DNA from 4 places in the Paenibacillus sp. FSL H8-0317 genome. Region 4 is predicted to be linked to each of the others. Evidence: riboswitches for the same ligand, from Rfam matches in the RefSeq annotation. Region 4 holds a riboswitch; each other region holds the start of a gene.

Region 1 (7,970 bases), 2.8 Mb from region 4:
GCCACTCACCGTTCGGTTACTGACCAGATTGAAGTGTTGAAAGATCATGCCAATGGATCTTCGTGCCTGACGCAGACTCTGTTCATTCATCTGGGTCAGGTGCTGCCCATTCACAACAACCTCACCATCATCCGGCTTTTCCAATCCGTTGAGCATCCGCAGAAGCGTGGATTTGCCTGCACCACTCGATCCGATGATGCCATGTATTTCTCCTTGTCCCACTTCGAGGGACACCGAGCTTAATGCTTCGAATCCCTGATCTGTACGGGAACCGCGCTCGTTATAACGTTTGCTTACACCATATAATGAGATCATGGAGAGTCCTCCCGTGAATGATCATGCATGGTTCTTCAAGAACACATGAAGAAAGCCCGCACAGCCGATAACCGGAGCGCGAGCAAGCCTGTCCATTTATAATAAATCAACATCCCTTACGAGACAAGCTTTTAAGGTGAGATTGCCTCCTGAAGGCGGCTGGCTTCATATACACGAAAACGTCCGTTGGACGAACCCACATACACTTCATTACCGATCCGGTTGATCGTTCCATTCTTCGCATCCCGGTCCCGGTGCTCCGGGTTTCCTATCACAACGTCATGTACACGACCTAGCAGTGCTCCATTCTTTTTGTTAATTACGAGCAAATTCTCGTCCATGGGCAGCAGCAACTGATCATCAATGACCAGATAACTTCCCTGATTCGTCGGATGCCTTAATGTTGCAATCGTATCTTTGGTATCCCAGCTTGTCTCCCCCGTTTTATAATCCAAAGCCGCCGGGTAGCCGTTCTTAATCACATACAACTGATCCTCTTCCACCAGTCCTCGTTCAATCTTGCCCTTTAGCGTCCAGCGTGTTTTACCTGTCTTGGCATCGTACAAGGTGGTTTTAAAATCTTCATTTTCTCCGTAATGATCGCCGTTTTGGTTCTCACGGATCAACAGCATGCCATCATTCAGTACCTCAAATCTCTGTCCTGCCCGAGCAGGAAATTGTGCAAGCTTCTTTCCTGTGTTCAGATCAAGGAGCAGCCACTGATTATCCAGTGATATCCATCTTTTAGCATTCATGGTTGCAAAGGGGTCACGACGTTCGATTCCATCAAAATATGGATCATTCCCAAGTTGTTCTATGGTGGTTCGTTTTCCCTTTAAGCTCCATACGGTCCGGCCTGATTGCGGATCGGCTGCAATCAGCTTATTCTTTTCCCAAAACAACACATAGGGGTCATCTGCACTCTTGTTCAATAATTCATAACCCGTAGCCAGTTTTCGCGTCCACAATGTTTTTCCGTTTGCATTGTTGAGAACCGTTAACCAACTGTTGCTTGAGCTCTCAACAACCGGGTTATCCACAACCACAACGTTCTTCGCAACGGTGATGCCATTTAGTCTAAAATTTTGCTTAGGGGTGTACGTCCAGGTAACCTCTCCATTCTTCAAGTTCAGATGACGAATACGATCCACGTATTTTTTCTTGTCAGGGTCATAATCGGTGTAGATTGTAACGTATTGTCGTGCTGTATCCACCTCTGCCTGCTGTCTTCCAAAGCCTCCATTGATCCCCCATAATTTCTGACCCGAATGTCGGTCAAGAGCATATATGGAACCTTCGTAGTAATCCCCGCTAAATCCACCGTCATCCCCTTTCATCAGGAGTACATCATCCGTGGCTGCTTGTAAAAAAGTGTAGTTAATATCCCCCTGGTTGGTCCATACCGGTTTCCAGGGGATTGTTGTCGGCAGCGTTGTGCCATAGATTTTTGTTGTGAACCCATATTCATCCGTCCGACTGATGTTCCAATCAGAAACGGCAGCATTTCGATTATCCTGTGCTAAATTCCATCGTGTTCTGACCAGTCTGCCATTCTTGTTGAATGTGACCAATAATTGCCCATCTGCCCGCTCATATCTCCAGGTCTGTCCAATACTCATTGAATCACCCGTGTAATTTAGATTGCTTGAACTCTCCTTCCAATCCGGCTCGCCTAACCACCCAGCCACTTGTTTGGAGGTGGTTGCCTTGTCCAGCTTAATATCTGTCAGATGGCGTATAACCAAAGTTGGCAGCGATGCATCCTGTTGGAACCAACCATCCGCCACATTCATCCTCTGTTCTATAGCCTGTGCCTTGATCCAGAAGAGTCCTGGCCGATACGTGAAGGATTCTTTATTCCAGACTCGTGGGGCAATGGAGACCCCATACCATCCTTTCCACTTTGCAACAATAACAGCCTTATCTGTTAGCGCTTTCTCAAAAGACCAGGTTGTAGAACTATCCGGAGCCAGATACAGCTTACTGCCTGATTGGAGCGTGAAGCTTTGGGGAGCTGTTTCCGTCATGCTTCTGCTCTCCTTCAGTGCATACCAACTTGGCAGCCAAAAGTCTCCATGATCGGTTGACTTAAGCTGCACCCACTCGCCTCGAACCGAGGCCAACGTATACTTTTCGTTTTTTGTTGTATAGTATTCAATCCCCAGCTGGTCAGCAGCCACACTGCCATCCCTCCTGTTTTTGAACAGAGGAATGTCATTCATAAGTGTAACGGGTTCTCCTTGTTTGTAGGCCAACTGTGTTGATAAGACTTGAGAACTTGCACCCAAGGCTTGTGGCGTTGTAGCCAACGCTTGTCCTCCAAGCACGACCATTTTGGAATCCAGCAGCATCCATCCCGTCAACAGCACAGCTGATAATCCAGTCATGGTAATCCATTTGTACCCCGTTCTCTGCCAGTCAGGACCCCTCTTCACTCTCGTTCATCCCCATCCATTAGAAGTTATTTCCAATAGAGACGCAGCTATAAGGAAAAAGTTACCGTTTACCTCAATATATTTCTATCTATCTCCCAATATTACCTCACATCCACCATCGTAGCATGATAAGGAAAGGTGACCCCAATGTAATAAGCCGCTGTTAAGGTGAGCATATAATAAAATACAAACCACAGATCAGCTCGCGAATAGCCAATCTGAATGTAATACGTCCGGCTTGCGCCATCCGTGAATCCCTTCGCTTCCATCGCTACCGCCATTCGCTGTGCACGGCGAATACTCTGTGCCAGCAGCGGAATAGCGTAACGCTTAAGTGTACCATACACATTCCAGCGAGAGCCACGTTGCCGTGTTCCACGAATACGAATGGCGTAACGGAGCGTCTGGAATTCATCCAGCAAAATGGGGATCATGCGCATCGCGGCCAGAAAGCTATAGGCATATTTTGCAGGAAGCCGCCACTGCTGCATCAGTGAATAAAACAGCCTTACCGGCTTCGTTGTCAGTCCGAACAGCAAGCCAGCCGCTGCCATGCTCAACGAGCGAAAACCCAAGTGTAGACCGCGATAGAAACTCTCCTCGGTTATGTGAATCAATCCCCACTTATACCATGTGGTCTCTCCCTTACCAAACATCATCATACCTGTGGACGTGGAGATAAACACCAGAATGAATGGTGATGCGTACAGCATCAATCTATACCACGGATGACCTGTCCAGCACAGTAACAGCATCATCGCCAACGCAACGTTGGCCATTACATTCAGATTGTGAATGAGGATAATGATGACAAACATCATCGTCAGAATGATCATCTTTAATCCCGGGTTGACGTTATGAAGCCAGGTTTCACGGTGAGGAAACGACAGTTGCATCAGTTAACCTCCCCTCATCTACCGTCCAGATTCGGGTGCAATATCTTTTTACAATTTCACGATCATGGGTAACCATAACAATAGCTGTTCCTTCACGCCGCAATTGCTCCAATTGTGTTAACATGGCAAACGTATTACGGGCATCCTGTCCAAAAGTAGGTTCATCCAACAGCAGTATTCGCTGCTCTCTCACCAGTGCAGAGGCAACGCTCAAGCGTCGTTTCTGCCCCATCGATAATTGGAAGGGATGATGCTCGGAGAGGTCGATTAGTCCAAATTGATTCAACATATGATCAGTCCTGGCAAGTCTTTCTTCCGTTGTAAGCCTGCCCCCCAGCAATGAGAATTCTACTTCTTCCGCGACGGTGTTGGTCACAAATTGAAACTCCGGGTTCTGAAATACAAACGCGATTCGATCTGCAAGCTGCTCCGTTTTGCCAGAAGGCTGACCGTCCACCTCATAATGACCTGTTGTTTTCAGGATATTCATCAGAGATAACAACAATGAACTCTTGCCAGCTCCATTAGCTCCGACAATACCAATCCAATCCCCATGCCATACTTTGGCCTGTTCTACCTGAATGAAGGGTCTTTTCCCACGCCATCCGGTGAACTGCTGCAAGTCCAGTGCAGGCTGATTTGACGATGATACAGGCGATAAGGATGAGACATGAGATATGGGGGATATACCCGGTGTATCGGATAAGCCAGACGATTTCTGTACTTCCAAACTTGATATGCCGTGATCCACACACACTTGAAGCTTTCCAGAAGCACTTCCCTCTTCTTCCTTAGCTGCCTGCTCTTGCTCCTCCCATATGCCTGGATACCAGATTCCATAAGCCTTCAGCTTACCCCGTTCATCTGTAAATACCTGCTGTGCTGGCCCATCCGCCACAATCTTTCCTTCAGGTGATAACACAATGATGCGGTCGACCATATCCACAATCTCGTTTATTTTGTGTTCAACGATGATGATCGTTTTGTCACTGGCGATCCGTTTGACGGTATCCCACACCTGGGAAGTCCCCTCATCATCCAGCAGTGCAGTGGGTTCATCCAAAAACAATACCTCCGGGTCCATGGCAAGCATCGAAGCAATCGCAAGACGCTGCTTCATCCCCTGAGACATGGACTGGATCAATACACGATTCTGTTCAAAGGATAACCCCACTTGTTTCAGAACATATTCAATCAGAGCAGGCATCTCTTCACGCGGAATATTTCGGTTTTCCAGAACAAATGCGATCTCTTCATCCGTAAAGGACATACAAAACTGGGTATCCGGATCTTGAAAGACCACTCCTGCTTGGGCGGGAACCTGAATATCATCACATTTCATCGGAATCTCAACCGAACGTGGTATCAAACCGCTCAAAATTTGCAATAACGTCGATTTGCCGGAGCCACTCGGGCCAAGCAACAGCACTTTCTCCCCTTGACGAACAGAGAGAGACAAGCCCTGAAATACCAAGGCTTTCTCTCCCGGGAACTTGCATCTTAGATTTGTCACACTTACCGCTTGCGAATTCCCCTCTCCGCTCATCTAATCCAGCGCCTCATAATCCTGTTTCGATACCGGTCTGAGTGAACGTGTTACACCGGTCAGTTCCAATGCTTTGGCGAGATAATAAGCGAACACTCCTGCAATCAAGATGCTTCCAATGAAGCGGAATCCGATAAATAACGTATAATTCCAGGCCGAGAGTGAATCAATATACCCGTATTGGTAATCCAGCAAAAGCGAAGCCGCTGCGGCTCCTATGGCTGCAAGACAGGTGACAAACAGATTGGTTTTGCGATACAAAAATGCTGCGAAGAATATCTCGGCTCCCAATCCTTGCAACAGACCGTATACAAGTGTGGACATGCCCCATTCACTGCCCAGAAAGGCACTTACCGTTGAAGCCGCAACTTCAGCAAGAATAGCCACGCCTGGTTTACGAATGATGACAAAAGCAAACGTGCCCGCCATAAACCACATGCCATAGATCATCTGCTCCGCATGAACGCCAAATGGTTTCATCAAGTCATATGTAGGTCCCCATATCTTGTAAATCACCCCAAACACTACTGCGATCACGATGGTTACCAGAATATCCGTTAGTTTCAATCGCTTGTTGCCTGCTGTTGTTGCCATGTTCTCTACGTCCTTCCTTTGTTCCCTGTGGGGTTTATCATAATAAACGAAAAAGCCTCCCCGGTTCCGGGAAGGCCTTACGCAAAGTGTACAATCCTCACAATGATGTATGGGATGGATGTCGAAAAACGGAATATCAACCAGCTCCCTTCCGCCCTGGCAGATACACCACCACAGTTCAAAGAGGTCTGTTGTTCATTCACGTTCATTCCCACAATTCACCCTTACACATTGTAATTCCATGTTCTCTACGCTGGCATTACCCAGATCAGATGTACGGTCAGCGGCACAAGGCCACTCTCTCAGCCCAACTTCATTGAGCTCCCGGTTCACTTATTTCATTGCTTCTAATGTACATCAGATGGGTATTTGTGGCAATGGTCTCTACAAAAATCAAAAGTTGGCATAGGAAAAGGCATCCCCCTGGATGCCTTTTGGACATACTTCACGATGTGAAATAGCTACCTTATCCGTACACGCCTTCAATCCGTATTCCAAGGTATTCCTGTTCTTAATATTGCGTGTTCCCAGACTGGCTCGTTTTCCCTGAAGCAAACCCCTTGAACAACGTTGGTACTTTGGAATAACGAGTATTCGTAATTTTCCCTTGTGATGTGCTGCTGTCTGTACGCAAAATCGAATCTTTTACATTAGAAATGTTGGAATTATCCAGCGTCATGTTAACTGCGAAGGAAGTTCCACCATTTTGACGAACCAGCTTGCCAATATCATCTGCACGGAAATTTTTGATGTTAATTGTTCCAGCTGCATTCATCTGGAACACTTTATCATAAGCCTTATACGCTGCCCCACCGGTAATGTTAACCGTTCCGGCAGACTTCAATGTCAGTGCATCCTCGCCCACGTCTTGCCAGACCACATTCGATATATTACAGTTGCCATAACAGTGAACACCATCAGCAGCTGGTGATCCGATATTTACATTTTTGAGCGTAGCCCCTGCCTCCAGACGGAAGACTGGCTTCTGATTTTCTGCTTGAGATCCGTCGCCCAGTGTGGAAGGATTGGCTACAAATGTTTTACCTTGACCGTCATAGGTCGTACCCTTTGGAACAACAATGGTTGAATTTACAACCGTAGGCGCAGCCGCAGCCGGAACGGCACCAAATATAGAAGCAACCAAACCAGCGGACAGTAACAACGTCAACATTTTTTTCATAACTTTATTCCTCCCTTATTCTCTCGTTATTTGGTATTGTACAAGCCTGAGCTTGTACTGGAAGATCGTCAGAGGTGCACCTCTGTCCGACCCACAACCTAATCCTACCAAATAAGGAAGGTAACTAGAATAATCATTAGATCAGATATATCATGACATCGCACAATCCCTGTCATATCGGCATTTTTTGCATGCTAGGTCTCTCAAGCAATATGCTGATATCAACCTCTGGTATGCTCATTTGTAACGTATGTACCCCTCACTTAATCCCCGATCACAAAGAAAGACCACTGCATTTGTCTCCAAATGTGTGATCTTGAATGGCTTCTGGCTTGCTGATATAAGATATCAGGCTCCAAATCTCTGACGATAACCGCACTTTCGACATAACTCTTCCACAGCTTCGCGTTTGGAGAAGCCATATACCAGATTGTTCGCTCGCTCACCCTCAATAATCTCCGAGAATGACTTCTCGTGCACATTACCCAGGTTAATCACACCCTCGCCATCGAGACAGCATGGAACCACCGTTCCATCCACAAGCACAGCTGCCTGACCACGCAATGCATGGCAGAAGCCTTTGCCGTCATCTTCAGGTGCATCCAGACTTGGCCACTGGAACTCATGGTCCTGATTCAGGTATACATTCGGGGCAATTTTGACCCCGCTGCCTGGAACTACTTTTTCCTCAATGCGGAAGTCCAGATTGAACTCACGTTCCAATACTTCAAGGGTCTCGCGATTTCGATTCATCTGAGCATTTGTGAAGTTATCCTGCGTCAGATTCCACAGTCGGAATGAGATGATGACATTGTGCTTAACGGCCTCGTGTACAAAGGACAAAATATGACGCAGGTATCCGTCACGGTCTGTTGAACCTTCATGCCCATCGAAGCTGTGCAGGGAGAAATTCATCTGCCGCAGCGCCGGTTTGCCAAGCAATTTATGCTGAGTCTTGGGCAATAGTGTACCATTCGTTGTAATGTTCACCTTGAGTCCCTTCT
Region 2 (7,970 bases), 3.1 Mb from region 4:
TTTCGGAAGGAGAGTGTTAGGATGGACACATTGAGATATACGTATTTATATGAGGTTGTATCAACAGGCGAAAAATCCGAGTTCAGCCAAATGGCAACAAGCAAGGAAGAGGCTGCTGCACTGATCGTTGCACGTATAGCCGATCTGGAGTTTACAGATGAGTCTGATATCAAGCTGGGCGATCTGATCTCCATTAGCAAACAGGTTGGCGACAACTATGTGGCGTGCGAGGGCTGTGCTTCTTAAGTGAACATTTAGAAATAGGAAGTCTCTCAAAATATAAGCAAGTCTCTTTTTACAGGAGACTTGCTTTTTTGTTTACACCAAAAAGAGATATCGTTCAGTCATTCGGCTGGAGATATCTCTTTTTTCTCTAATCCATCTGACCCCAAGCTTAATAAGGCGGCCACAATAACTTGCGTGCCGTTTCGTAACGCTCGGCAACAGCGGGCCAGTAGACCACATTCCACCAATCCTCGATATACTTTTTGCGTTCATTCTGATGTTTCAGATAGTAGGCATGTTCCCACACATCCAGTGGCAGGAGCGGTACGATATCGGACTGGGACAGGTTCTGGTGTTTTTCCGCCTGCAAAATCTCCAAACGATGTGCTCTCGGGCTCCACACAAGCATCGCCCAGCCACTGCCTTCCACCTTGTTCGCGGCTTCCGTGAACTGATTCTTAAACGCTTCATAACTTCCGAAATCCCGCTTGATTTGCTCCGCCAGCATACCGGAAGGTTTACCGCCGCCAGCAGGGTTCATAATTGTCCAGAAGATCGTATGCAGGTAGTGGCCTGCCCCGTTGAAGGCGAGTTCACGTTCCCAATGTTTGATGAGTTCAAAGTTATTCTTTTTTCGCGATTCCGCCAGCTTCTTCTCTGCTACATTTAGTCCGTCCACATAAGATTGATGGTGTTTGTCATGATGGATACGCATCGTCAGCTCATCAATATGTGGCTCCAGCGCATTGTACGCATAGGGAAGGGGAGGCAGTGTGTGTCCTCCAATGGGAACCGGCTTTTCTTTTACAGGAGGTGCTGTAGAGCTGGGTGTGGCTTGAGTTGTTCCGGTAGAAGGCGGTTGAACGGTTGCGGATTGGATCTGAGCTGATGCGGCAGGTGCATTTACATTCCCCTCCGGAGAAGTTGGAGCTTCTGAAGCTTGGCGATGGATGCTTCCTGGCCCTGACGTATGCAGCGCATTTTCCAGAAAAAGTGATGGCTCCGAATCCGTTTCGCGCAAGATGCCAGGTTGGCCAAGTGTATCCAATACGCCCAGAAAATACTCCGACTCGCGGATAAAATGCAGAATGAGTACTTTGGCAAGCGGAACAGCTTGCACAGCAGCACTTTGCTCCAGAAGAACGTATAGCTGTTTGATGAACTCTCTCGATTGCTGCCGAGCTGCCAACACAAGTTGATCGATACAACGAACCATGTAGGGAGCAGGCGGATGGGTTCCAGGCAATAGTTGTTTTAAAAGCTGATTGGCTACTCGCTCACTGTTTGCAAAGGTAACCTCCCATTCCTCCAGTAGCTTGACGTATGGGGGCTCCAGATCAGGAACCAGGGCATGAATGACGAGTGTATGTTCTTTCTCCTGCTCTTTCCAGAAACGGATTTCCTCCAATGTCCGCAGAGGCAGCAGGTGACCATATCCATACCAGTTCATCTTTATTTTGAACCTCCTTCAGATGAAATTCATTGCATGCAGACCGTCTGTTCATGCGTCCCAAGAGTATATTCCGCGAGCTTGTTGTCCTATGAGTGCAAAAAAAAAGAGCCCCTGAGGGCTCTGGAAAAAAATCGGATGATTGGAATTTGGTTATTCTCCACTATTCGTGTTCTGTACATCGTCACTGCTTGTTTTCGTTACATGACTCAGGAAAGTTGAGACACGGCGCAGATATTCCTTTGGATGCTCCCGGAAGATCAACTCATGATGCGCATCCTGGACAATCCATTCATCGGAGTACGGATTGGTCTGGTTGGCGGCGAGTTGCTCCGCAATTGGATAAGGCGCCTTCTCGTCCTCTGTGCCATGGATGAAGAAAATCGGGAACGGATAATCTTCCTTTTTCACTTCCTGGTATGGAATCTGTTGTAATCCGGTACCATTCAGAACAGGGAATAACAGATTCATGATCTCGAGTGTAGGCTGACGCGGGAGATCGATCTGGTTATGAATGTTGTGGTACAGCGTATCCGGCTCAAGCAGGAACGTACTGTCCAGAATCATCGCATCCACTTCCTGGGTAATCAGTCCGGTTTGAAGCGCCGTACCGGCACCCATGGAGAAACCCCAGACAACCAGTTCCTGCGCACCTCGCTGCTTGGCGAACTGGATGGCACCCAGCAATTGCTGTGACTCAGCTTTGCCACCTGTGGCTACGGCTTTGTTCACCTGCGAGGCGAAGCCATAATCGAACATGACCACGTTGAACCCAAGTTGATGGGCATAGTGTGCCAGGTCATACATGGGTACCCATGTTTCTTCACGATTGGCACCATAGCCGTGACTGAAAATAATCGTTTTGCTTGCAGCATTGTCAGCAGGTATATACCATCCCTGCATCGTCCGGCTGCCATCTGCTGCCGGGAACGTGATGTCTTCGTACTTCATGTTCTTGGCCTGCATTGGATTGGAGAAGACCGGCGCTACCGTTGGATTGGATAATACCCATGCGATGTAACCATGCAGTGCAATAAAACAAAACAGTAGAAAAAATACAACGGAGAGCAGCAACGCTACGATAATATGTTTGAACCGAATCAGCCTCGGTGATAGGGAAGAGGGCAGATCGGACACTTTTGTTTGCAGCGGGGCTTCGCTCTGGGATGTTGGATACATGAATGCCCCTCCTTTGAAGTTCAGTTGAAGATAACAACGACATGTAAAGAGAATTGCGTCGATTTCAGAGCCTGCTTCAGAGCGATATCTTAATGTAATATATCTTTATCGTATGTTCCAATATAGTCAAAGTCAATTGATTGAGGGCATTTGTTACGCAATTGTTATATAGTTCTTAAGATATATGGGTAACATTACCTTAGTGTGTAAATTACAGGGGATTAAGTCTTATAAAAAGGAAAAATTTGCACGTTGGCCTATTTCGATTTTGGCTCTTTTTGGTTTACAGATGAGACCGTTTCTCATATAATTTATGTAACCAAGTTTCATGTGATGAAACATGAGGAGGGCATTATGCCATGGAAGATCGCAAGTTAACCGTCCGGGCTGTGGAGCGGGCGCTGGATATATTATTATGTTTTACCACACGCAGTGATCTGGGACTCACCGAAATTGCCAGCCAGATCGGCCTGCACAAAAGTACAGTTCACCGTTTGATGGCTACGCTGGAGGATCGAGGGTTCGTAATTCGCGATGCAGCAACAGAGAAGTACCGACTTGGCATCCGAATCTGGGAGCTGTCAGCTCATATGTCCCGCAGTGATGATCCCGCTATTCTGCTGCTGCCTGCGATGGAGCGACTGAGGGATCGATTGGGGGAGACCGTGAGTCTGTACCTGCGTGATGGCAGTGAACGGATTCGGATTCAGGCTGTGCAAAGTGATCAGGCGATTCGCCGAGTTGCTCCCGTTGGTGTTAGACTGCCGCTGTCTGTGGGCGCTTCCAGCAAAGTCCTGATGGCGTTTGCCACGGACGAGGATCGTGAAGAATTGATGAATGGTCCTGAATGGCCGGTATTTATCGATCCAGCGGTGTATTTGGCGCAAATGGTAGACATTCGGGATAACGGATATGCGACGAGTTATGAGGAACGTGAGCCGGGAGCTGCCGCGGTATCGGTACCGATTATGGATCGCAGAGGCAATATTGCAGCCGCACTCTCGGTCTCAGGGCCTGTCAGCCGACTCTCACAGGAGACATTGCATGAATACGCACCTGTGCTAAAGGAAGCTGCTACGCAGATGGGGCTCATGTTATCCTGATGTTGAGGTAAGGTTTTTCTCCAATTGAGTTGGTGTTCTGGAATATAAAGGTTGTTTTTATGTTCCGGTTGCGCTACTCTGTTATGGACGGCCCAGCGGGGCCAGCATCATTGAATATGAACTGCGGCATGTGTATGCCGCAACTTGTTAACGTTACTGGGGGAGTCCGAACTGTCCGGACTGAGACGGAATCGCATGAGATTCCGGACCCTTTGCACCTGATCTGGATCATACCAGCGTAGGGAAGTAATCGGCGATATGACCACAACCACCACATGATGTGACCCTTGTAGGGCTCCGTTAAGGAGCCGCATAAAGGTGCATTATTGGTGATGGACATTAAAAGTCGGTTCCTTCGGGGACCGGCTTTTTTATATACAGTGAACAGGCGATATAGCGAGGATTCTATGGGCTTCTTTTTCAATAACCTGCGAAAGTGGGTTTGGATGATGAGAGAGAAGTCACCAAAGATCCATGATCTGCGGCAGCCTTCGGCCTGTTGTGAACTGTACATAAATAATGTCTCCCCTGGTCTGGTGTAGGATCGCTCTTTCTTCTCTGCATTGCGCATGATTTGGGACAGGTACGTAAGCGAGCTAATGATGATGCCAACCCAAAACCAAGCGAACGAACAATGAGGAGGAGACAAGCGACATGAGTGCAGGAAATCAAACGGGACAACAAGCGATGGAACAGGAACATAACGGTCAGCAGGTGGAAAAGGAAACAAGCGCGGCCGGACGGGTTCAGCCCTTTCCGGGCAGCCGCAAAGTCTACATTCAGGGCTCACGGCCGGACATTGCTGTACCGGAGCGTGAGATAGCCCTTCATGACACGAATACTCCCCAAGGGGTGGAGCATAACGAACCGCTGCGTGTCTACGATACGAGCGGCCCCATGACCGATCCCGCATTTCATGCGGATATCCGTGCAGGTCTGCCATCCCTGCGCACCCGTTGGATCACAGAGCGCGGCGATGTGGAAGCTTATCAGGGCCGTACGGTTAAACCGGAGGATAACGGACTGAAGCCCGGAGGGAAGAGAGCTGGCGGCGAAGAGTACCCCGGATTACGTGGCAAACCAATGCGGGCACAGCCAGGACGCTGTGTGACCCAGATGCACTACGCGAGGCAAGGAGTCATTACGGCAGAGATGGAGTTTGCCGCCATTCGTGAGGGCGTGGAACCGGAATTTGTACGGCAGGAGCTGGCGAGTGGACGGGCCATCCTGCCGTCTAACATCAATCACCCGGAGAGTGAGCCGATGTTGATCGGTCGTCATTTTCATGTGAAGATCAATGCCAACATTGGCAACTCTGCTGTATCTTCTTCCATCGAGGAAGAGGTCGAGAAGATGGCCTGGGCGGTACGCTGGGGATCGGATACCGTAATGGATCTGTCCACAGGCAAAAACATTCATACCACCCGGGAATGGATTATCCGCAATTCACCTGTGCCGATTGGTACGGTACCGCTGTATCAGGCGCTGGAGAAGGTGAATGGCGAAGCGGAAGCGCTGACCTGGGAGTTGTACCGTGACACACTCATTGAGCAGGCAGAGCAGGGCGTGGACTACTTTACGATTCATGCAGGTGTACTGTTGCGATATATCCCGATGACGGCCAAGCGGATGACAGGCATTGTGTCTCGCGGTGGGTCCATTATGGCAGCATGGTGCCTTGCGCATCATCAGGAGAATTTTTTGTACACTCATTTTGAAGAAATCTGCGAGATTATGAAAAGGTATGATGTGGCATTTTCACTGGGAGATGGGCTTCGTCCAGGCAGTATCTACGATGCCAACGATGAAGCACAGATGGCGGAACTGGCTACGCTCGGGGAACTGACGCAGATCGCATGGAAGCATGATGTGCAGGTGATGATCGAAGGTCCAGGGCATGTGCCGATGCATAAGATCAAGGAGAATGTGGACTTGCAGATGGAGATCTGTAAAGAAGCACCGTTCTATACGCTGGGGCCGCTGACGACCGACATTGCCCCGGGTTACGATCACATCACATCCGCCATTGGTGCGGCCATGATTGGCTGGTTTGGCACGTCCATGCTCTGTTATGTTACGCCAAAAGAACATTTGGGCCTGCCCAACAAGGATGATGTGCGGGAAGGGGTCATCGCCTACAAGATCGCGGCCCACGCTGCCGATCTGGCGAAGGGACATCCGCGTGCCCAGCGCCGCGATGACGCATTATCCAAGGCACGTTTCGAGTTCCGCTGGCGTGACCAGTTTAACCTGTCACTGGACCCTGAACGTGCGCTGTCCTACCATGATGAGACACTGCCGGCAGAAGGGGCCAAAGAAGCTCATTTCTGCTCGATGTGCGGACCAAAGTTCTGTAGCATGCGCATCACGCAGGACATTCGGGCCTTTGCCGCGGATAAAGGATTGTCCGAGAATGAGGCTGTAGCTGCCGGGATGCAGGAAAAGGCCGAGGAATATCGGACACGTTCCTAGGCGCTGATACAGCGCAAGCTGGGCAGTCTGAAATAGAGATAAAGCCGTTTCTCTCTGTCATTGCAGAGAAGAACGGCTTTTTTTAGTGTTATGTCATGTGTGTATTCTTAACCGTACTCAGCCTTTATCAGAATTAGCTTTGTGACTGTGTGTGGTCCATATTTTATACAGAATTCCTGCGATAACGAATAAAAGAGCGTCACTGAGTTTTGGTGATCCTCCGTATAGAAATGCGGAACAGGAAAAACCTACTATAAACAGTAAAACAATATAGAGGAAACGCATATTAGTTCACCTCGTTAATTTGTGGTGTTACTAAGTAAGTGAGTTCATAGTTGCATAGTTCAGATAGAACCTGTTACTTCACTCCAAATCCGCTACTATTATCGAGCCACGCCTATATTCTTCTCCAAATACGCCGCAAGCAATGCCAGCGGGCTATGGATTGGAATACCGCGATCTATTGTAACCTGTGCAGCAGCGGGAGCCATAGACAGTTGGGCTGCCACTACCGTTTTACCCGGATAATGCTCAGCAATCTGCTGTAATCCTTCACGTACTGCTTCGAGATACCCTTGCTGATCTCCACGCATAATCAACTCAAATGTCCCAGGGATGCACACCGCATCCGTCTGAGATGTCTTGGCAACGTGTAGTTGCCCATTCTCATCCTCTTGCTGTAATGCCTGATTCACCCGTGCCATCGTTCCTTCAATAGTTGCCGGGTTGGTGAATGCTATTATGTAATCTCCTGGTACTCGCCGCATCTCCTGCAATAACGGATCATCTATGCCGATCACAGGCACAGGGACCTGTGTGGCTTCCTGCTCCAGTACTGTCGCGAAGAGGGTACATGTGACCAGAATGGCATCGGCATGACACTCGGCGATCCATTGGAGCGTCTGGGCTACTTTCTGGTGAATGACGATCTCGGAAAAGTCAGCGTCATGTTTAAGACGGTCCAGACCTGGATCGACGTAATGGACCAATTCAACTTCATAAGGAGCAAGCGTCTCTTCAATTAAGGCGATGTTGGAATAATGAGCGTGAAAACAACCAATGGTGATCATGTGCTAAGTCCCCTTTTACAGTTCGTATATGTCATGGATCTTGTAGATATTTAAACCATTATAGAAACATGACTGAGGACTGTACAGTTGTTTATTGCTCAACGCCAATAACCGCCCTTCCGCCAAGCCGTGAAAAGACGGTCGATAACCGGATTCGAATAGGGTCCGGTGTCCATTTTATCTAAGGGAAGGAGAAGCATTTTTCTTCGCCATTTTTTGCTGCAGAATTTCATGAAAGGATAGACCTTGAGTGTTCTCATTCTCCTTTTTAGGAGCAGTGGTCGCCGTGTTGCGCGGATATTGGTGGTGGTACGGGATCATTTGCTGAATAGGCATGCGGATCATCTTGGTTCCTCCTTTAATGCATTTTTTTAAATTATGTATTTCGACTGGTTATGTTGCCAGCTGCACATATAGGTACATATGACTTGTTAGACGAAATAAATGATTTTAGAATATAAATCCAATTGG
Region 3 (7,970 bases), 410 kb from region 4:
AGCTCAGAGTTGAAATATGAATGGCTTGCGATCCGACGAGTGATGTTATTCGCAGGTTGTTTGGTCCTTACAATGGGTTGCATCTTGCTGTTGCACCAGGTTGAACGTAACCACATCTTGCATGATCCGATCCGGGATGATCGAATGTTTGGTGCAATGGCTGAAGCGGATCTCAAGAAAGCTGAGGAAAAAACAGCATTAGATCAATCCGTACTGAAAAGTATAGAAATGAACCGAGGAGCTACATACGAAGAAGTCTCCAAAGCGTTACAGCAGTTATCTCCCGTTCAGTTGGACCATGATACTCAGGCTGAGACGATCGCGCGCATTATGCAGAAACTTGAGGTGTATAACAAGCAGTATGTACGCTGGTGGGAAATGATTATAGCCATTCTCATGGGTGCAGCAGGGTACTACATGCCCGTATGGCTCATGATATTTCAGCGAAAAATGCGAAGGTTGGATATGCGACATGAAATCTATCAATTCCAGACAGTGATATCCATTTTGCGTGAAATGGACCGAATGTCAGTCGAGGAGATATTGGAATGGCTTAATCGATTTGCCGTCATTTTCAAGCGCCCGCTGCAAAAATGTTTGTTGCATTTTGAACATGGACCAGAGCTTGCACTTGAACAATTAAAGGAAGAGGCGGGCTTGCCCGAGTTCCAGCGACTGGTTGATAAATTGCAGCTTGCCCTTGGCAAAATCTCAATACGTGAAGCCTTCGATGATCTCGAGAGCATGATGGCATTTTATTTTGAACAACGCAAGCAGGAGTACAGCAAAATGATAGATGTCAAAGCATCTTGGGGGAGAACCATTGGATTCACACCTATGTACGCCCTTATCTTTTTGTATCTGGTTATTCCATTGGTCGGTATGAGTTTTTTGCAAATGAGCATTTATTATGAGCAAATTCAGAAACTGTAGCACAATTCATCTGTGTGATAGTCTGAAATAGTTTAATATCTTATAACTTGGGAGGATTTATTATGAACAATGCATCAAGCGCTTTAAAGGTGGCAGCAGGGATATTTTTAACAATCGCTTTGATCACAATTGTAGTTCTGTTGTTTATTTCAGCTCAGGAGGCAACCAAGACGGCCCAGAACAATTTTGCTGATATCCAAACCGAGTTGTCCCAGGCTGCATTTACAGTATATGACGGAACAACTATTAGTGGATCACAGGTAACCAATGCGCTGCGTAAATATGCGGACAAGGATCAGTTCGGTATTCAAGTCATTACAGGTAAAAATAAAGCGGGTCAATGGTACGGTAATCAATTGAATATTTCACAGGATCTCAATAATGCGGACTACGGCTCGGTTATTGCGCCTGATGATAAAGTGGGGATTATTAACCAGACCATGAGTGAAAAAGACAATCAATATGTCAATCCAAGTGGTAAATTCAAAGCCATTATCGTAAAAGACCGATCCAACGTGGTAAGAGGGCTGATCTTCCAGCAATCCTGACAGGAGTTGGTTTAACATGTCCCGGAATACCCAGCATCTCATGTTGTTTTGTACGGCGGTTGTCCTGTTTGTGACAGCCTGCCTGTACGGGCAACATAATGTTAAGATTTTATCAGCGGCCTTAAACGACAGAGTTCAGACAAAAGCAGGCATGGAAGGCCGGCTGACAACAACACTGCATACCACCAATCCGTATCAGTATAGTGGTGCGGAAGTGTTGCATACCGTAAGACAGATGACAGGCACAGGCATTCCTGTAGAGGTAGATGGAACTTCGTATGTGATCGATCCACTTGTCAGCAAAACAGCGACTATTCCTGTCCAGCTCGATGCCACCTACAGTCCGGAGTTTATACGAAATGAAACTGGAGAACTGCTCAAGATTGTTTTTTGGAAGGAGGCCAGTGTGAATTGATTAATGCCGCATCCAAGCTGCTTGCCGTATTGCTCGCAGTCCTTTTGCTCTATGTGTACCCAGCTGCTGAAACAGCTGATCGGCAGGATGATATAGCACGTATGACGGCTGTTCAGAATGTAACACGTTTTGTTGATGCTGTCCGAACGAAAGGGTATATTTCACCTCGAATGTTGGCTGAGTTTGAGGAGCAACTGGCCCAGACGGGCAATCTGTATGAGGTGTCGATGGAACATTTGCATAAGAAATATGTACCTCACTATACAGACCCGATGGACCGTAACAGTTTTACCGGAACTTACGAGGTAGTTCAGGATGGATATTATGCAGCTCAGATTCGAGAGCGACTATTCCCATCCTCAGGTGTGATACCGGTTGATGATCCTGGCCGAAGATATACGTTGACCACAGGGGATTTTTTCACCGTGACGCTCCAAAATACAAATCGTACACCTTCCATGCTCATTCGTGAATGGTTGAGTGGTACAGCTCAGGCTTCAGCGGTATTTGTAACATACGGAGGTATGGTTCTCAATGAAGATTACTGAGCTGTCCATTGTATTCGTGCTGATCTTCTTCCCACTCTTCTGGATCATCTCACTCCATACCCAAGATGCCGAAGAGGCTCAATATCTTGGTCAACGATACAGATCTGCACTTCAAACTGCAGTCATGGATGCAGGTGCGGTGATGCATCAGAATGAGAAACAAAATGATGAAGCAGGTTATGATTCAACCAAGTTTGTTAAAGCGGACAAGGAGCTCGCCTTGTTGACATTTACGCAGACGATGGCTTTGAATATGGGGATTCAGAATGATCCCGTTGCTATTCGAAACATGTTTAATTACATTCCTGCCGTGGTTATTCTGGATTATGATGGCTATTATATGTTGTCCACAGAAACAGAGATGACGGGTAACCTTGAAGATTCTTTCAGGCAAGTATGGAGCCCCAAGAAACCTTATACATATTCAGATTCTAATGGTAACAGTATTAACTTTACACTGGACGACTACGTATATGCCTATGACGCAAACGCAGGGAAATGGATTGAGGGATTTCAAAAAGAACTGGCTTCAAACACACAGATTCCTTTACTTCAGAATACCAGCGTATTTGAGCAAGTTAGACAAAGCCGGATTGTGACTATTGTGCAGGATGATCTGGCTGATGTGATTAACCGCCATAATGAGTTTGCCAGAAAGAACGGTATTTCTTATACGTTTACGATGCCCCTGATTGCGCAGGAAGATTGGTACAACTCCATTAACGATACAGGGATTATGGCCTTTATCCAAGGTATAGGTGTGGGTGACCAGAAAATCAACAATTACGCAATTGGTGGGGGCAGACTTGTGAAGAAAACGGCCATCGTAGGTGGGGTAGATCCTTTAACGGGTATCAAGTACTACTATCCCTCCACATGTGGTAATGGTTACCGTGCTGAAGAGGTGTTCACAGACGCAAGACAAGCAGCTGCACAAGGCTATTTCGAATATAAGTGCTCTAATCGTTAGGGTAGCCTGTATGACAAAATCATGGAAGAGGTTCCTGAGCTGTTTACATTACTTTCAGAAAAGACGGGACTTGTGCTAGAATAGGGTTTCGGAACAATCACAAAAGTAATGTCTAATAGATAGGAGCAACCTCATCTTATGAGTTTATTGTCAGTAGAGAACGTAAGTCACAATTTTGGAGATCGCACGTTATTTAAAAATGTATCGTTTCGTTTACTTGCCGGAGAGCGCGTAGGACTTGTTGGTGCCAATGGTGTGGGTAAATCCACATTAATGAACATCCTTACCGGTAAATTGCTTAAAGATAGTGGAAAAGTGGAATGGACACCTAAGGTCCGTTATGGATATCTGGATCAGCATACAAAGCTTACGCCAGGCAAAACCATTCGTGACGTTCTTAAGGATGCATTCCTTCCGTTGCTTGAATTGGAAAAAGAAATGATGAATATTACGGACCAGATGGCAGATGCAGATCCAGACAAGCTGGAGCAGTTGCTGGAAGAGATGGGCGATATTCAAGAACAACTGGAACAGGGCGACTTTTATCTGATTGACGTAAAAGTGGAAGAGATGGCCAATGGTCTTGGTTTGTCCGCAATTGGTCTTGATCGAGATGTCGCAGCTCTAAGTGGTGGACAACGTACCAAGGTGCTTCTTGCCAAGCTTCTGCTCGAGAAACCTACAGCTCTTTTGCTGGATGAGCCGACCAACTATCTGGATGTAGAACACATTGAATGGTTGTCACGTTACCTGAAGGACTACCCGCACGCGTTTCTCTTAATCTCCCATGACACGGAATTCATGAATGAAGTCGTAAATGTCATTTATCATTTGGAATTTGCCAAATTAACGAGATATGCAGCGAACTATAACAAGTTCCTTGAGATGGCTGATATGAATAAAGCCCAGCATATTGATGCATACGAGAAGCAGCAAGAGTACATCAAGAAGCAGGAAGATTTCATTCAGCGTAACAAGGCACGTGCTTCAACTTCAGGTCGAGCAAAGAGCCGGGAGAAACAGCTGGACAGAATTGAACGTATTGATCGCCCAGATGAAGCGGCCAAACCAACGTTCAAATTCAAGGATGCCCGTGCGAGCAGCAAAACGGTCTTTGAGGGTATTGATTTTGAAATTGGATATACGTATCCTTTGCTGCCCAAAATGACGATGACAATTGAACGTGGTGAAAAAATTGCCATCGTAGGTTGTAATGGTGTGGGTAAATCGACACTGCTGAAAACTATTCTGGGCAAAATATCTCCACTGAGTGGAAAGACCTTCTTGGGAGATTATCTCGAAACGGCCTATTTTGAACAGGAAGTTCGTGCTGGAAATATCACGCCGATTGAGGATGTTTGGAATGAGTTTTCACATTTGACCCAGAATGAGGTCCGAGGTCATCTCGCTCGCTGTGGGTTGAAAAATGAGCATATTACCCGTCCGCTTAACATGCTGAGTGGTGGAGAACAAGCCAAGGTTCGTTTATGCAAACTCTTGATGCGTGAAAGCAACTGGATTCTATTCGATGAGCCGACAAACCATCTGGATGTCACAGCCAAAGCGGAGTTACAGCGTGCTTTGCAAGAATTCAAGGGAACGGTGTTACTGGTATCTCATGAACCTGATTTTTACGAGGGTTGGGTCACCAAAACATGGAATGTCGAAGAATGGTCTGAGGAAAACTAGACGATTCAAGACAATGTTTAACAGAAATGACGGTGACAAAAAAATCCGTCTATGGTAACATAGGCTACAACTTCATATGAACACTAGGGGGGCCGCACGATGCGGCTGAGATGGAAGAATGCGATTCCGGACCCTTTGCACCTGATCTGGATCATACCAGCGTAGGGAAGTGGCGAGCGCGTTTCAGTGAATGACGTGAGCAAACGGCAATTCGAAGGATTCAACCGTCTGTTTAACGAATTGAAACATGCAGTTGCGTGTATAACGTTAAGGCTATAGAGTCTATAGCTTTATTGCACGAAATGAACTGTATGTATCAGTCAGTCATCTGGTCCTATAATTAATACGCAGCCACTCCCCTACGGGAGTGGCTTTTTTGTGTTTTCATAGCATTCATGCCTGGAAGGAGATGAACAGTACGGTATTTTCTCATGAACATGTACACGGATCATTTGAACTGCATGTTGTATCTACGGGTGCAGGGGATCAAGCATCTTTTGTAAAAGCTGCAAAGAACGTGTGGCCTTGGGTGGACTATATTCACATACGAGAGAAACAACTCTCGTGGCAACAAAAGATCGCTTGGGCTGAAAGTCTGCGTGGTGTTGGCGTTCCATCTTGTCGTATCGTTATCAATGGTTCAGAGCTGCCTTCACAGAATGACATCCATGGCGGTGTACATTGGGGGCAAGATGCAATACGTAACTATAACCCTGCAGCTATAATCAATGTGCAGCGACTTCGTCTGGGTGTATCTGTTCATTCAATCGATGAGGCAAAAATCGCTGAAGAACGGGGAGTCGATTACCTTTTCTTCGGGCATGTCTACTCAACCAACAGTAAGCCTGATCTTGAACCAAGAGGATTATATGCTCTGGCTGAAGTGTGCTCCGGTGTCTCCATTCCTGTCATGGCGATTGGGGGCATCGAACCGGGAAACATTCACTCTATTCGCTCTGCAGGCGCACAGGGAGTCGCTGTGATCTCGAATATATGGGCGAGCGAGTCCCCGGATCGGGAGGCTGCATTATTAAGGCAGGCTATCGTTGCTACAGAAAGTCTGAGCCGCTGAATCAAGGAGATGAGAGGATGAAAAAGATCATTACTGATAGACCGGATAAGTTTCATGCAGAAACGATTATTGTAGGTGGAGGCGTTGTTGGTTGTGCCATTGCATATGAACTTGCTTCCCGTGAACAGGATGTGCTGTTGCTGGAGCGTTCGGCGATTGCAGGAGGCACTTCTTGCGCGGCGGCTGGAATGCTGGCGGCAGATAGTGAGGACTTTGCTCATCCTTTGATGGCTAAGCTCGCCAGACAGAGTAGACAGTTACTTATCGAGCAACAGGTGCTTATGGCTACACTCAGTGAGGTAGAGACTGGTCTGCAACGCCAGGGATTCTTAACTCCTTTTCGTTCATACAGTGAATTAAGTAGTTATAAGGACAATCGGAAGTCTGCGTTGTCTGCTTCTGCTGATGAGGTGTGGTGGGATCGTTCCGTTGTGCAGCAGGAGGCATCATGGCTTAACAGAGATACGTATGGAGCCTATTACAGACCTTACGAGAGTGAAATTCTCCCAGTCCACCTAACGAAGGCATACGCCGAATCCGCTCAAGCAATGGGAGCACGGGTTATGGAGGACATACAGGATATACGTGTGCAAGCAAACGAACACGGTGTGCAGGGAATCACCACATCGATCGGTGAGATGAGATGCAAACATGTCATTATAGCGGCTGGATTACAGAGTGAAGAGTTGATGAGACATGTGAATCTGAGCTTGCCTGTGTGGTCGGTAAAAGGTGAAATAGCCGCCGTTCAGTTCTCAGATGAACATGCAGGGTACAGACCTGACAGAACGGTGTATGCAGAGGATATCTATATTGTTCCCAAAGCCAATGGCGAAGTTTGGCTCGGGGCAACCAGTCTGCCAGGCAGAACGGATCTGAACGTTTCTGTACAGGGTGTTCAGAAGCTGCTAACAGCGGCTACCCACTGGGTGCCTGGGATGAAAGAAGCACAATTTATACGAGCGTGGGCAGGCGTAAGACCGGCAACTCCCGATGGACTGCCTTATATAGGTGCTTGCAAGAGTATACCCGGGCTGTTCGCCGCCTTTGGGCATTACCGCAACGGTATCTTGCTTAGTGCGATAACAGGCAGGCTTATCGCTGAGTTGCTCGCTGGCAAAAGCTCAGAAGAACTCGGAATTGAGGAGCTGAGCCCTGAGCGATTGAATAGAAAGGGAGTGGTGCAGTGAATATCATCGTTAATGGTCAACGGACGGAGATTGAAGAAAGATTGAATCGTGTGGATAAATTGCTCCAATCTTTTGACCTGCAAGTTAAGACTGTAGTTGTTGAGCTGAACAAGCATATCTTAACGCGTGAGTATCATGAGTCAACGGCATTAAGAGAAGGCGATCGAATTGAGATTGTACATTTTGTAGGAGGCGGTTGATGATGTTGAACATTGGTAAATATACGTTTGAGTCCAGATTGTTGCTCGGAACAGGCAAGTTTTCGGATCTGGAAGTGCAAAGTCAGGCTGTGGAAGCATCTGAAACGGAAGTTTTAACCTTTGCTGTTCGTCGTCTAAATTTGGAGGAACGTAATCAGAAGCATTTCCTGGATACGTTGGATTTGGACAAATACACACTTCTTCCGAATACGGCAGGGGCTTCCACTGCGGAAGAGGCGGTGCGGATTGCCGAGCTTGCGCGGGCTTCAGGACTTTGTGATATGATAAAAGTCGAAGTCATAGGAGATGGAATGACGTTACTCCCAGATCCGATTGAAACGTACAAGGCTTGCGAAATTTTGCTTGAAAAGGGCTTCACGGTATTGCCTTATATTTCGGATGATG
Region 4 (7,970 bases):
AAGACGGTACACTTCAGGGATGGACTCCACGTACAGGTAACGAAAGGCTGACAGTGACACAGCAGGAGGCACACGAAGGTCAGTCCAGTATGCTGATCGCCAACCGTGAGCGTTCCTATCATGGACCGATGTTATCCATGAAGGATCTGCTTGAGCGTAACCAAGAGTACGAAATTACGGCATATGTAAGACTTACCCAGGAGCCCATCACGGATCAAACACTACAGCTCACCACATATAAAAAAACAACTGCTGAAAGCTGGAACCCGATCGGTAGCGTGAAAATTGCCAAAGCAGAGTGGAATACATGGCACAAGATCACCGGAAAATTTCAGTATAGCGATGATCCCACTGAATTGAATTTGTTCATCGAAACACCCTACATCTCTGAAGGTAGCGTAGATACGTTATCGTTCTATGTGGATGATGTATCATTTACTCTGGCCGAGCAACTGGAGATTGAAGAAGGTATTCGGTCTCTGGAGGACCTGTATCAAGATGATTTCCCCATTGGTGCAGCGGTGTATCGCTGGCAGTTGGAAGGCGCATATGGACAACTTCTCACAAAGCACTTTAACAGCTTGACCGCAACCTATGAGATGAAACCGAAGTACATGTCTCCTTCCGAGGGTGTTTATGAGTTCGAGGCAGCCGATCAATATGTTCAGTTCGCCGAGGAGCATGGTATGGGCGTACGCGCACATGCGTTGTTGTGGCATATTGATGCAGCAGAGTGGATGTTCAAAGATCCTCAGGGTAACCCTGCGAGTCGAGAATTACTGCTTGCCCGGATTCAGGATTACGTTGAAACCGTCATGACCCGATACAAAGGTAAGATCTATGCCTGGGATGTGGTAAACGAGGCGATTGCGGATAGCAATGGTGATGCCAACGGTTTACGTAAAAGTCCCTTTTATGAACTAATCGGTCCGGATTACATTGAGAAAACCTATGAATTCGCTCGTGCAGCAGATCCGAATGCCAAATTATATTACAACGAATACTTCACGGAAGTCCCTGAGAAAAGAGAGCATATGTTTCAGTTGGTCAAACGACTGAAAGATAAGGGGCTTATCGATGGTGTGGGTTTGCAATCCCACTATAACCTGGAATCCCCTCCCATCAAGGAAATTGAAAAAACGATCAACATGTTCGCCGAACTTGGATTGGATATTCAGATCACGGAACTGGATGTGGATAGCGGAATTCCATTTGGTGAAGAGATGTCGGATGAAGTTGCGGTAAAACAGGCGTATCGATATAAGGAACTGTTGGATTTGTACCAAAAACACAAAGATCACATCTCTTCAGTTACCTTATGGGGACTCCAAGATGAGAAGTCTTACAACAACCAGGCTATGCTGTTTGATTCAGCCCTGAAGGCCAAAAAAGCATACTGGGGGCTCGTGGATGAATCAGGCTTGCCTGTTTTGACACAGAGAGCCGTCTCACTTTCGGGTAAACCGGATATCAAAAAACATTCACAAGATCCACTCTGGAACAAAGCGGTGTCTACTCCACTGAAGGGCGACTCTTCGGGATCAGCCAGTTTCCGCACCTTATGGGATCAAAGTAACCTGTATATCCTTGTGGATGTTCAGGATGCGAAGGCAGATGTGAACGACAGAGTAGATATCTTTGTTGATCTCAATAATGGCAAGACCACTTCATATGAAGCAGATGACCGACACGTAATCATTAAGCGGTCGGGCAAAGCTGAGGGCGTGGAGCAGCGTTCATATCGTGTACGCGAGACCAAAGCAGGATATCAGGTTGAATTGTCCATTCCGTGGGGTGGTATCCAAGTCGGATCAGAATATGAAGCCGGATTGGATATCCGTGTGACTGATGGCGGTTCAAGTGGGACACAACCTTATAATCCAATGTACTGGAATGATCGAACACAATCTCAGGAACAGGATACAAGCAAATACGGCGTGATTCAGCTTGCCCCTATGCCCAAATCTGCACAAGCTGTACAAGGGATTGTTCAGATTGATGGGAAGAAAGACACATCATGGAATAAGGCTGTACCATTTGAAGTAAAACGGTTGAATGAGAACGAAGGTGCAGAGGCAGTCGCTCGGGCAATGTGGACAGGTGAGTATCTATACCTGCTGATCGACGTCACTGATCCAAACATCATCACAGATAACATCAACCCATGGGATCAGGATTCGGTTGAGATTTTCCTGGACGAGAATCACCAGCGCACACCGTATTTTCAATATGATGATGCCCAGTTCAGAATCAGTGCAGACAATGTGGGAACCTTTGCAGGGGGTGCCTCACCCGGACGCCTTGTAAGTGCTGTGAAGAAAACAAATAAAGGATATCTCGTAGAAGCCCGAATCCAGTTACATTCACTGACGCCCAAAGCAGGAAATGTTCTCGGTTTCGATCTTCAAATTAACGACAACCAGGGCGGAGGTAAACAGAACGTAGCCAAATGGAATGCTACGACCAATGAGAGCTGGAGAAACACTTCCCAGTACGGAATACTCACTTTTGTCGGAAAGAACAAGCTCGGGCATTAAACCATCAACAATAATTGTAAGAATAGAAACCATCATAACAGTGGATAAAACTCAACCATTGTTGTGATGGTTTTCATCATTTAAAGACGTCACTCAAGCTGATGAGGCGTGATACAATCTGCCTTGACTGTATTAAACAGCCCTTGATATACTAAATGGATGTTATTTTATTCTTTTATGGGGATAAGAAAGTAATCAACTACATACAACCGTTTGCGAGGGAGCCTTAACCGGCTGAGAGGGTGTTAAACCGACCTTACCTGATTTGGATAATGCCAACGTAGGGATGCAACGATGAAACACTGTACTTGGGTAGCTCATGCGAACCCTCTTGTTTTAGTGTATTTGTCTGCGAAACATCCTATGGATGTTTCGTTTTTTTGTTTTTAAATACGTACATTATGAATTGGAGGAACATATGTTGACTATTTCAGAGAGACTATATCGGGCGGCACAGCCTGTGTGGAAGGAATGTCTTGAGCATCCCTTTGTGAAAGGAATCGGAGATGGTTCCTTACCGGTTGAACAATTTCGTTATTATTTGTTGCAAGACTACTTGTACCTGTTCGATTATGCCCGCGTATTTGCACTGGGTATCGTCAAGTCGCACGACCCCAAATTGATGCAGTTTTTTAGTAAAAATGTAGATAACATCCTGAATGGCGAAATGAAAATTCATCGATCTTATATGGAACGACTAGGGATTACAGAGGATCATGTTTTTCAGGTAAAACCTGCACTAAAAAATGCAGCCTATACTAACTATATGCTCTCTGTTTCCCATGCGGGTGGCATAGCAGAAGTACTTGTATCCATTTTGGCCTGCTCATGGAGCTATGCGGAGATTGGTCAAGCCCTTGCTCAAAAACCAGGTGCAGTTGATCATCCTTTTTATGGAGAGTGGATCACAGGATATGCTTCCTCTGAATACAACAGTAACAATCAATCCCTTGTGACGTTAACGGATAAGCTATTAGAGGGGTGTAGCGAGGGAACGTACCAACGGATGGAAGATATTTTCGTGATGTGCAGTCGCTTTGAGCTTGATTTTTGGGAGATGTCATGGAGGCTGGAGCTTTGAGTTCAATGGTAGTTAATTCAATTTAGAGAGCAGCGTCCATAAACAATAAGAGGGCATAAAAGTTCGTATTGAAGAGGGAGGTTATCCCCCCTTGCTTCATACGAGCTTTCGTTTGTTACCTTTTGTTTCTCTCGTGGAGCTGCAACGATACCGAAAAAAGGGTGTCAGGACGGAATGTTCATAGCAGTTTGAATATTTTTCAGATCGAGCTGAATTTGCTCTGCAATATGGTAAGGGTGGTATAAGCCATGCTGCACCATGTAATTTGATATCTTTTCATGAGAGTCTATGGCTTCATCGAGCTGTTTCATCAAAATTTGTTTGATTTCGGGGGTGGCACATTCGGTCACAGCCATGGCGTAGTTTCTGACGCTGCTCTTGGCGTTCATCAAAAAATCCATTGCAATCACGTCATCGGTCAGCGTATTAAGACCAGTCATGTGTTCTAATATTGGGTTCATTTTTTTATCTCCTATACAGTCGCTTTAGACAGCACTCCACCGAGCTCCTGAAGCTGCTGTTGTGATAATATCGCATCTTGTTTCAAAATTTGTTTGAGCTCCGGGTCGGTTACCAGAGCTTGCATCGTCTTACATTTAGTCATGCAAACCGTCTTGAACGCAGCTATTTCATGCACCTCGAGCATCTCATGCAAAGCGTAAGTGGAATTCATTCAGATTGTCCTCCCGTGTATCTACTCATATTTAAGGCTTTAAGATGACTTTAATGCAATCGTCCGTTTTTGTATCGAACACTTCATAGCCCCGCTTGGCCTCGCTGAGCGGAATGACGTGCGTAACAATGTCCCCAGGGTTCACTTTGCCAGACGTCACCAACTCGTACATGTATGGCATGTAGTGAATGACCGGAGCTTGTCCGGAACGGATATTCACGTTTCGCTGCATGATGTCACCGAGTGGGAATCCGTTATAACGTCCGCCGTATACCCCAGTGACTTGAATGGTACCACCTTTGCGGACAGCCTGAGATGCAATGATAAATGCGCTCATGGTGCCGCCTTGCAGTTTCATACCGCTGGCTAGAAATTCAAGATCGCTCATCTTGCCGTCCATTCCTACCGCATCAATCACAACATCGGCGCCGCCTTTGGTCATTTCTTTGAGAGTGTTCCCAATATTCTTATCCTGTTCGAAGTTTACGATTTCCACATTGTTCGTTCGCTTTGCATGCTTTAAGCGGTAATCGACATAGTCGACGGCTATGACCCGCTTAGCACCTTTCAGCCAGCAGAACTTCTGGGCCAGGAGTCCGACCGGACCGCAGCCGAGCACGATGACTGTATCACCATTCTTAACGCCGGCGTTATCTACGCTCCAGAATGCTGTCGTCATGGCATCGGCGATCAAACTTAGCTTTTCGTCCGGTTGTTCGCAGTTCTCAGGGATCTTAAAATGGGTAAAATTAGCAAATGGGACCCGTAAATACTCGGCTTGCCCGCCGGGATATCCGCCGGTCGTTCCGGAGTAGCCGAAATAAGCGCCCATATCCCCGTGCTCGTTGGAATTGTCACATTGGCTTTCCAGCTGATTTTTGCAAAAAAAGCATTCTCCGCATGCGATGTTAAACGGAATGATCACACGGTCGCCTTTTTTTACCTTGGTCACGCCAGGACCTACTTCTTCTACGATCCCCATCGGCTCATGTCCGATGACATAGTTCTCCTGAAGGTTAGGGATCATCCCGTGAATCAGATGAAGGTCAGAACCGCAAATGGCGGTACTGGTGATCTTTACGATCATATCGTCCGGTTTCACAATCTTCGCATCCGGCACCTCTTTGACCACAACATTTTTAACCCCTTGATACGTTACCGCCTTCATGCTTTATGTCCTCCAATATGCTCATCTGGGGTCCGATCAAACATCCCTTTACGTGACGTATCTCCCGGGAACAGATTCATCTGCCCGATCATCACCGTATTTTTCGCCGAAAGCTGATCGAGTTGGTACTGTTCGTTCAGCTCATAAGGATGAAACCATTTTTTGCGAATCATGAGCTCCGAGATTTCTTGGTGCATTGCAATCCCCTGCTTAAGATGAGTATGCAGCAGGGCTCTTACATCCGGTGAAGCCGTTTCCGTCAGGGCGATGGACATATTACGTACCCCCTCCTTGGCACGAAGAAGGAAGTCCATGGCAAAAGTCATATCTGCCATTTCCGGCATATTCAATGAATTAATCGGATCTAAATAATCGGTATTCATCTGAGTTCCCCTTAATGTGTTATAGGTGTCGGATTATTCGGAACGGGTGCTTGAAAAGGAGCTCTTGCGTAGATTGCTTGCAGCTCAGCGATCTGTTGTATGGATTGAATTACGTCTTTCTGCATTAATGCTTTTAGCTCTTGGTCAAAGACCAGGCCTTGCATAAGTTTCGACTTAGCGATGCAGAGCGTTTTGAAGTTTAACGCTTCATGCAGTTCCATCGATTCGTGCGGCGCTAGCGTTGGATTAGCCATTCAGAAATGATCCCCTCCTTTTTCATCAAGATTAGATTTTCCAATGCATCGGATCTTATACTAATATGGATCACCGGAGAGGTAAGTTCCGAATATTCCCATCAGTCGCAGGGATATAAACAAAATCTCAATCCCATACTTATTTCTGTCTAAATGAATGATTTTACTGAAGGAAGGAGAAGTCACGGTGCCCAATAAAAACAAAATTGATCTAGCAACCGAAAACGCAAGAAAACCGGCAGAAGATGCACTTAACTCGAGTGGTAGTAATACGCTAGAGCAGCATGCATCTAACGCGGTTTCTGAGGTGCAGACGGCTTTAAATCAGGCAATAAGCTTGTTAAGTGAATCTAATGCAACAAATTCACAAGCGTTGGAGATTGCCAGGCAGCAATTGACCCGAGCAGAGGAATTTTTAGATCAAAAGCTAACTTCAGCAAACGCATTACGTCTGCCGGACCAACAATAAAACGGTTTTGGTACAGATAAGCTTGGCAGAGTTTTGCATTGACGATCGGAGGAAGCATTTTTCCTAGCACATGTAGTCACCGTCAACATGCTTCGGCTTACGCCGAAGTTTCTTGTATTTTTAGATGTATCGGACATTTTCAAAATCGAGGTTGAAAAAGAATGATTAAGGGCCAGGCATTAGAAAAAGTCTCGAACATAATTATAGGTAATATCTATTCAACTATGTTGAGGAGGACATCATACAGCCTATGTTACCTATGGAAGAATATTTTGGTAAGTTAGAACTCGTTCATTCCTTTTACGGGGCTATGCCTACAGGCGTTAGTGTATCCGAAACCGGGCGTATCTTTATTTGCTTTCCAAAATGGGGAGATGACGTTAGATTTACGGTAGCGGAAATTGTTGAGGGTCAGATGCAACCTTATCCTAATGTAGAAACGAATTTGATCAACCCATTAAATATTGTTATGTCCTTCATCAGTGTTCAAAGTGTTGTTGCAGATGGAAGGGGGACCCTGTGGGTACTGGACACGGCTGCACCAAATTTTTCTGAGCCAATTAAAGGAGGGGCAAAATTAGTCGCGGTAGATTTAGAAACAAATACAATTAGAAAAGTATATACATTTGCAGATGATGTAGTCTTGCCGACAACGTATCTAAATGATGTCCGATTTGACTTTCGTGTAGGAAAAGCAGGTTACGCATATATAACGGATTCTTCTTCCAATGGGCCAGGCGCTATTATCGTCGTAAATTTAGAAAACGGAAATGCGTATAGACGGTTGCATGGAGCAAGCTCGACCTCACCCGATCCATATTTTGTGCCAAAAGTGGAAGGTAAAATTTTGATGAATCGAAACGCGGATGGTTCGACATCTCCCTTTCGATTGGCCTCTGATGGTATAGCCATTTCCCCTGATGGAAAAATGTTATTCTATTGTCCATTAACCAGTCGCCAGCTATACTCGATCTCAACAGAATCGTTAAGAGACAGAACGATACCGGATTTTAAGTTAAGTGATCTTGTGCAGTATTGGGGAGAGAAGGGTGCATCTGATGGGATGATCACGGACGCAAAAGGAAACGTTTATGCTGGAGATTATGAAAACGATAGTATTCGAAAGATATTGCCAAATGGAATCATGGAAACCATCGCTCATGATCCCCGAGTTTTATGGCCAGATACGTTTTCTATTGGTCCGGATCAATACTTATATGTAATTGTGAACCAATTACATAGGCAGGCGAGATTTCATTATGGAAGAGACCTGCGACAAAAACCTTATAGTTTACTACGTATAAAAGTTGATGAATTACCGGCTCCTACCTTTTGATATACATCCCATTTTTAAAGTGGATTTTTATTTACGTAGAAATGTATTTTATTTTTTTATACATGATCC

What was found. A riboswitch is a leader RNA that binds a small molecule or an ion and turns the genes downstream of it on or off. The one in region 4 is predicted to bind thiamine pyrophosphate.
Region 1: another riboswitch for thiamine pyrophosphate. It lies ahead of MHB43_RS04845 (ECF transporter S component); the one in region 4 lies ahead of tenA (thiaminase II).
Region 2: another riboswitch for thiamine pyrophosphate. It lies ahead of thiC (phosphomethylpyrimidine synthase ThiC); the one in region 4 lies ahead of tenA (thiaminase II).
Region 3: another riboswitch for thiamine pyrophosphate. It lies ahead of MHB43_RS18855 (thiamine phosphate synthase); the one in region 4 lies ahead of tenA (thiaminase II).

What each region holds. Positions count from the first base shown of each region.
Region 1 covers NZ_CP150294.1:1,047,793-1,055,762, reverse strand. The annotation lists gene MHB43_RS04865 (methionine ABC transporter ATP-binding protein) at 1-315, opposite strand, end outside; gene MHB43_RS04860 (PQQ-binding-like beta-propeller repeat protein) at 447-2,750, opposite strand; gene MHB43_RS04855 (energy-coupling factor transporter transmembrane component T family protein) at 2,852-3,646, opposite strand; gene MHB43_RS04850 (ABC transporter ATP-binding protein) at 3,621-5,192, opposite strand; gene MHB43_RS04845 (ECF transporter S component) at 5,193-5,786, opposite strand; TPP riboswitch at 6,015-6,125, opposite strand; gene MHB43_RS04840 (pectate lyase) at 6,298-6,966, opposite strand; gene MHB43_RS04835 (radical SAM/SPASM domain-containing protein) at 7,315-7,970, opposite strand, start outside.
Region 2 covers NZ_CP150294.1:754,447-762,416, forward strand. The annotation lists gene MHB43_RS03670 (hypothetical protein) at 22-246, shown strand; gene MHB43_RS03675 (Fe-Mn family superoxide dismutase) at 395-1,675, opposite strand; gene MHB43_RS03680 (alpha/beta hydrolase) at 1,829-2,854, opposite strand; gene MHB43_RS03685 (IclR family transcriptional regulator) at 3,214-3,957, shown strand; TPP riboswitch at 4,106-4,219, shown strand; gene thiC (phosphomethylpyrimidine synthase ThiC) at 4,645-6,429, shown strand; gene MHB43_RS03695 (hypothetical protein) at 6,813-7,499, opposite strand; gene MHB43_RS03700 (hypothetical protein) at 7,677-7,844, opposite strand.
Region 3 covers NZ_CP150294.1:4,242,585-4,250,554, reverse strand. The annotation lists gene MHB43_RS18885 (hypothetical protein) at 1-933, shown strand, start outside; gene MHB43_RS18880 (hypothetical protein) at 996-1,481, shown strand; gene MHB43_RS18875 (hypothetical protein) at 1,498-1,896, shown strand; gene MHB43_RS18870 (hypothetical protein) at 1,893-2,444, shown strand; gene MHB43_RS18865 (hypothetical protein) at 2,431-3,414, shown strand; gene MHB43_RS18860 (ABC-F family ATP-binding cassette domain-containing protein) at 3,553-5,103, shown strand; TPP riboswitch at 5,179-5,288, shown strand; gene MHB43_RS18855 (thiamine phosphate synthase) at 5,480-6,175, shown strand; gene thiO (glycine oxidase ThiO) at 6,193-7,365, shown strand; gene thiS (sulfur carrier protein ThiS) at 7,362-7,565, shown strand; gene MHB43_RS18840 (thiazole synthase) at 7,568-7,970, shown strand, end outside.
Region 4 covers NZ_CP150294.1:3,835,647-3,843,616, forward strand. The annotation lists gene MHB43_RS17025 (endo-1,4-beta-xylanase) at 1-2,537, shown strand, start outside; TPP riboswitch at 2,745-2,842, shown strand; gene tenA (thiaminase II) at 2,956-3,618, shown strand; gene MHB43_RS17035 (spore coat protein) at 3,783-4,079, opposite strand; gene MHB43_RS17040 (hypothetical protein) at 4,091-4,291, opposite strand; gene MHB43_RS17045 (zinc-dependent alcohol dehydrogenase) at 4,323-5,459, opposite strand; gene MHB43_RS17050 (spore coat protein) at 5,456-5,842, opposite strand; gene MHB43_RS17055 (hypothetical protein) at 5,854-6,096, opposite strand; gene MHB43_RS17060 (hypothetical protein) at 6,284-6,565, shown strand; gene MHB43_RS17065 (L-dopachrome tautomerase-related protein) at 6,816-7,901, shown strand.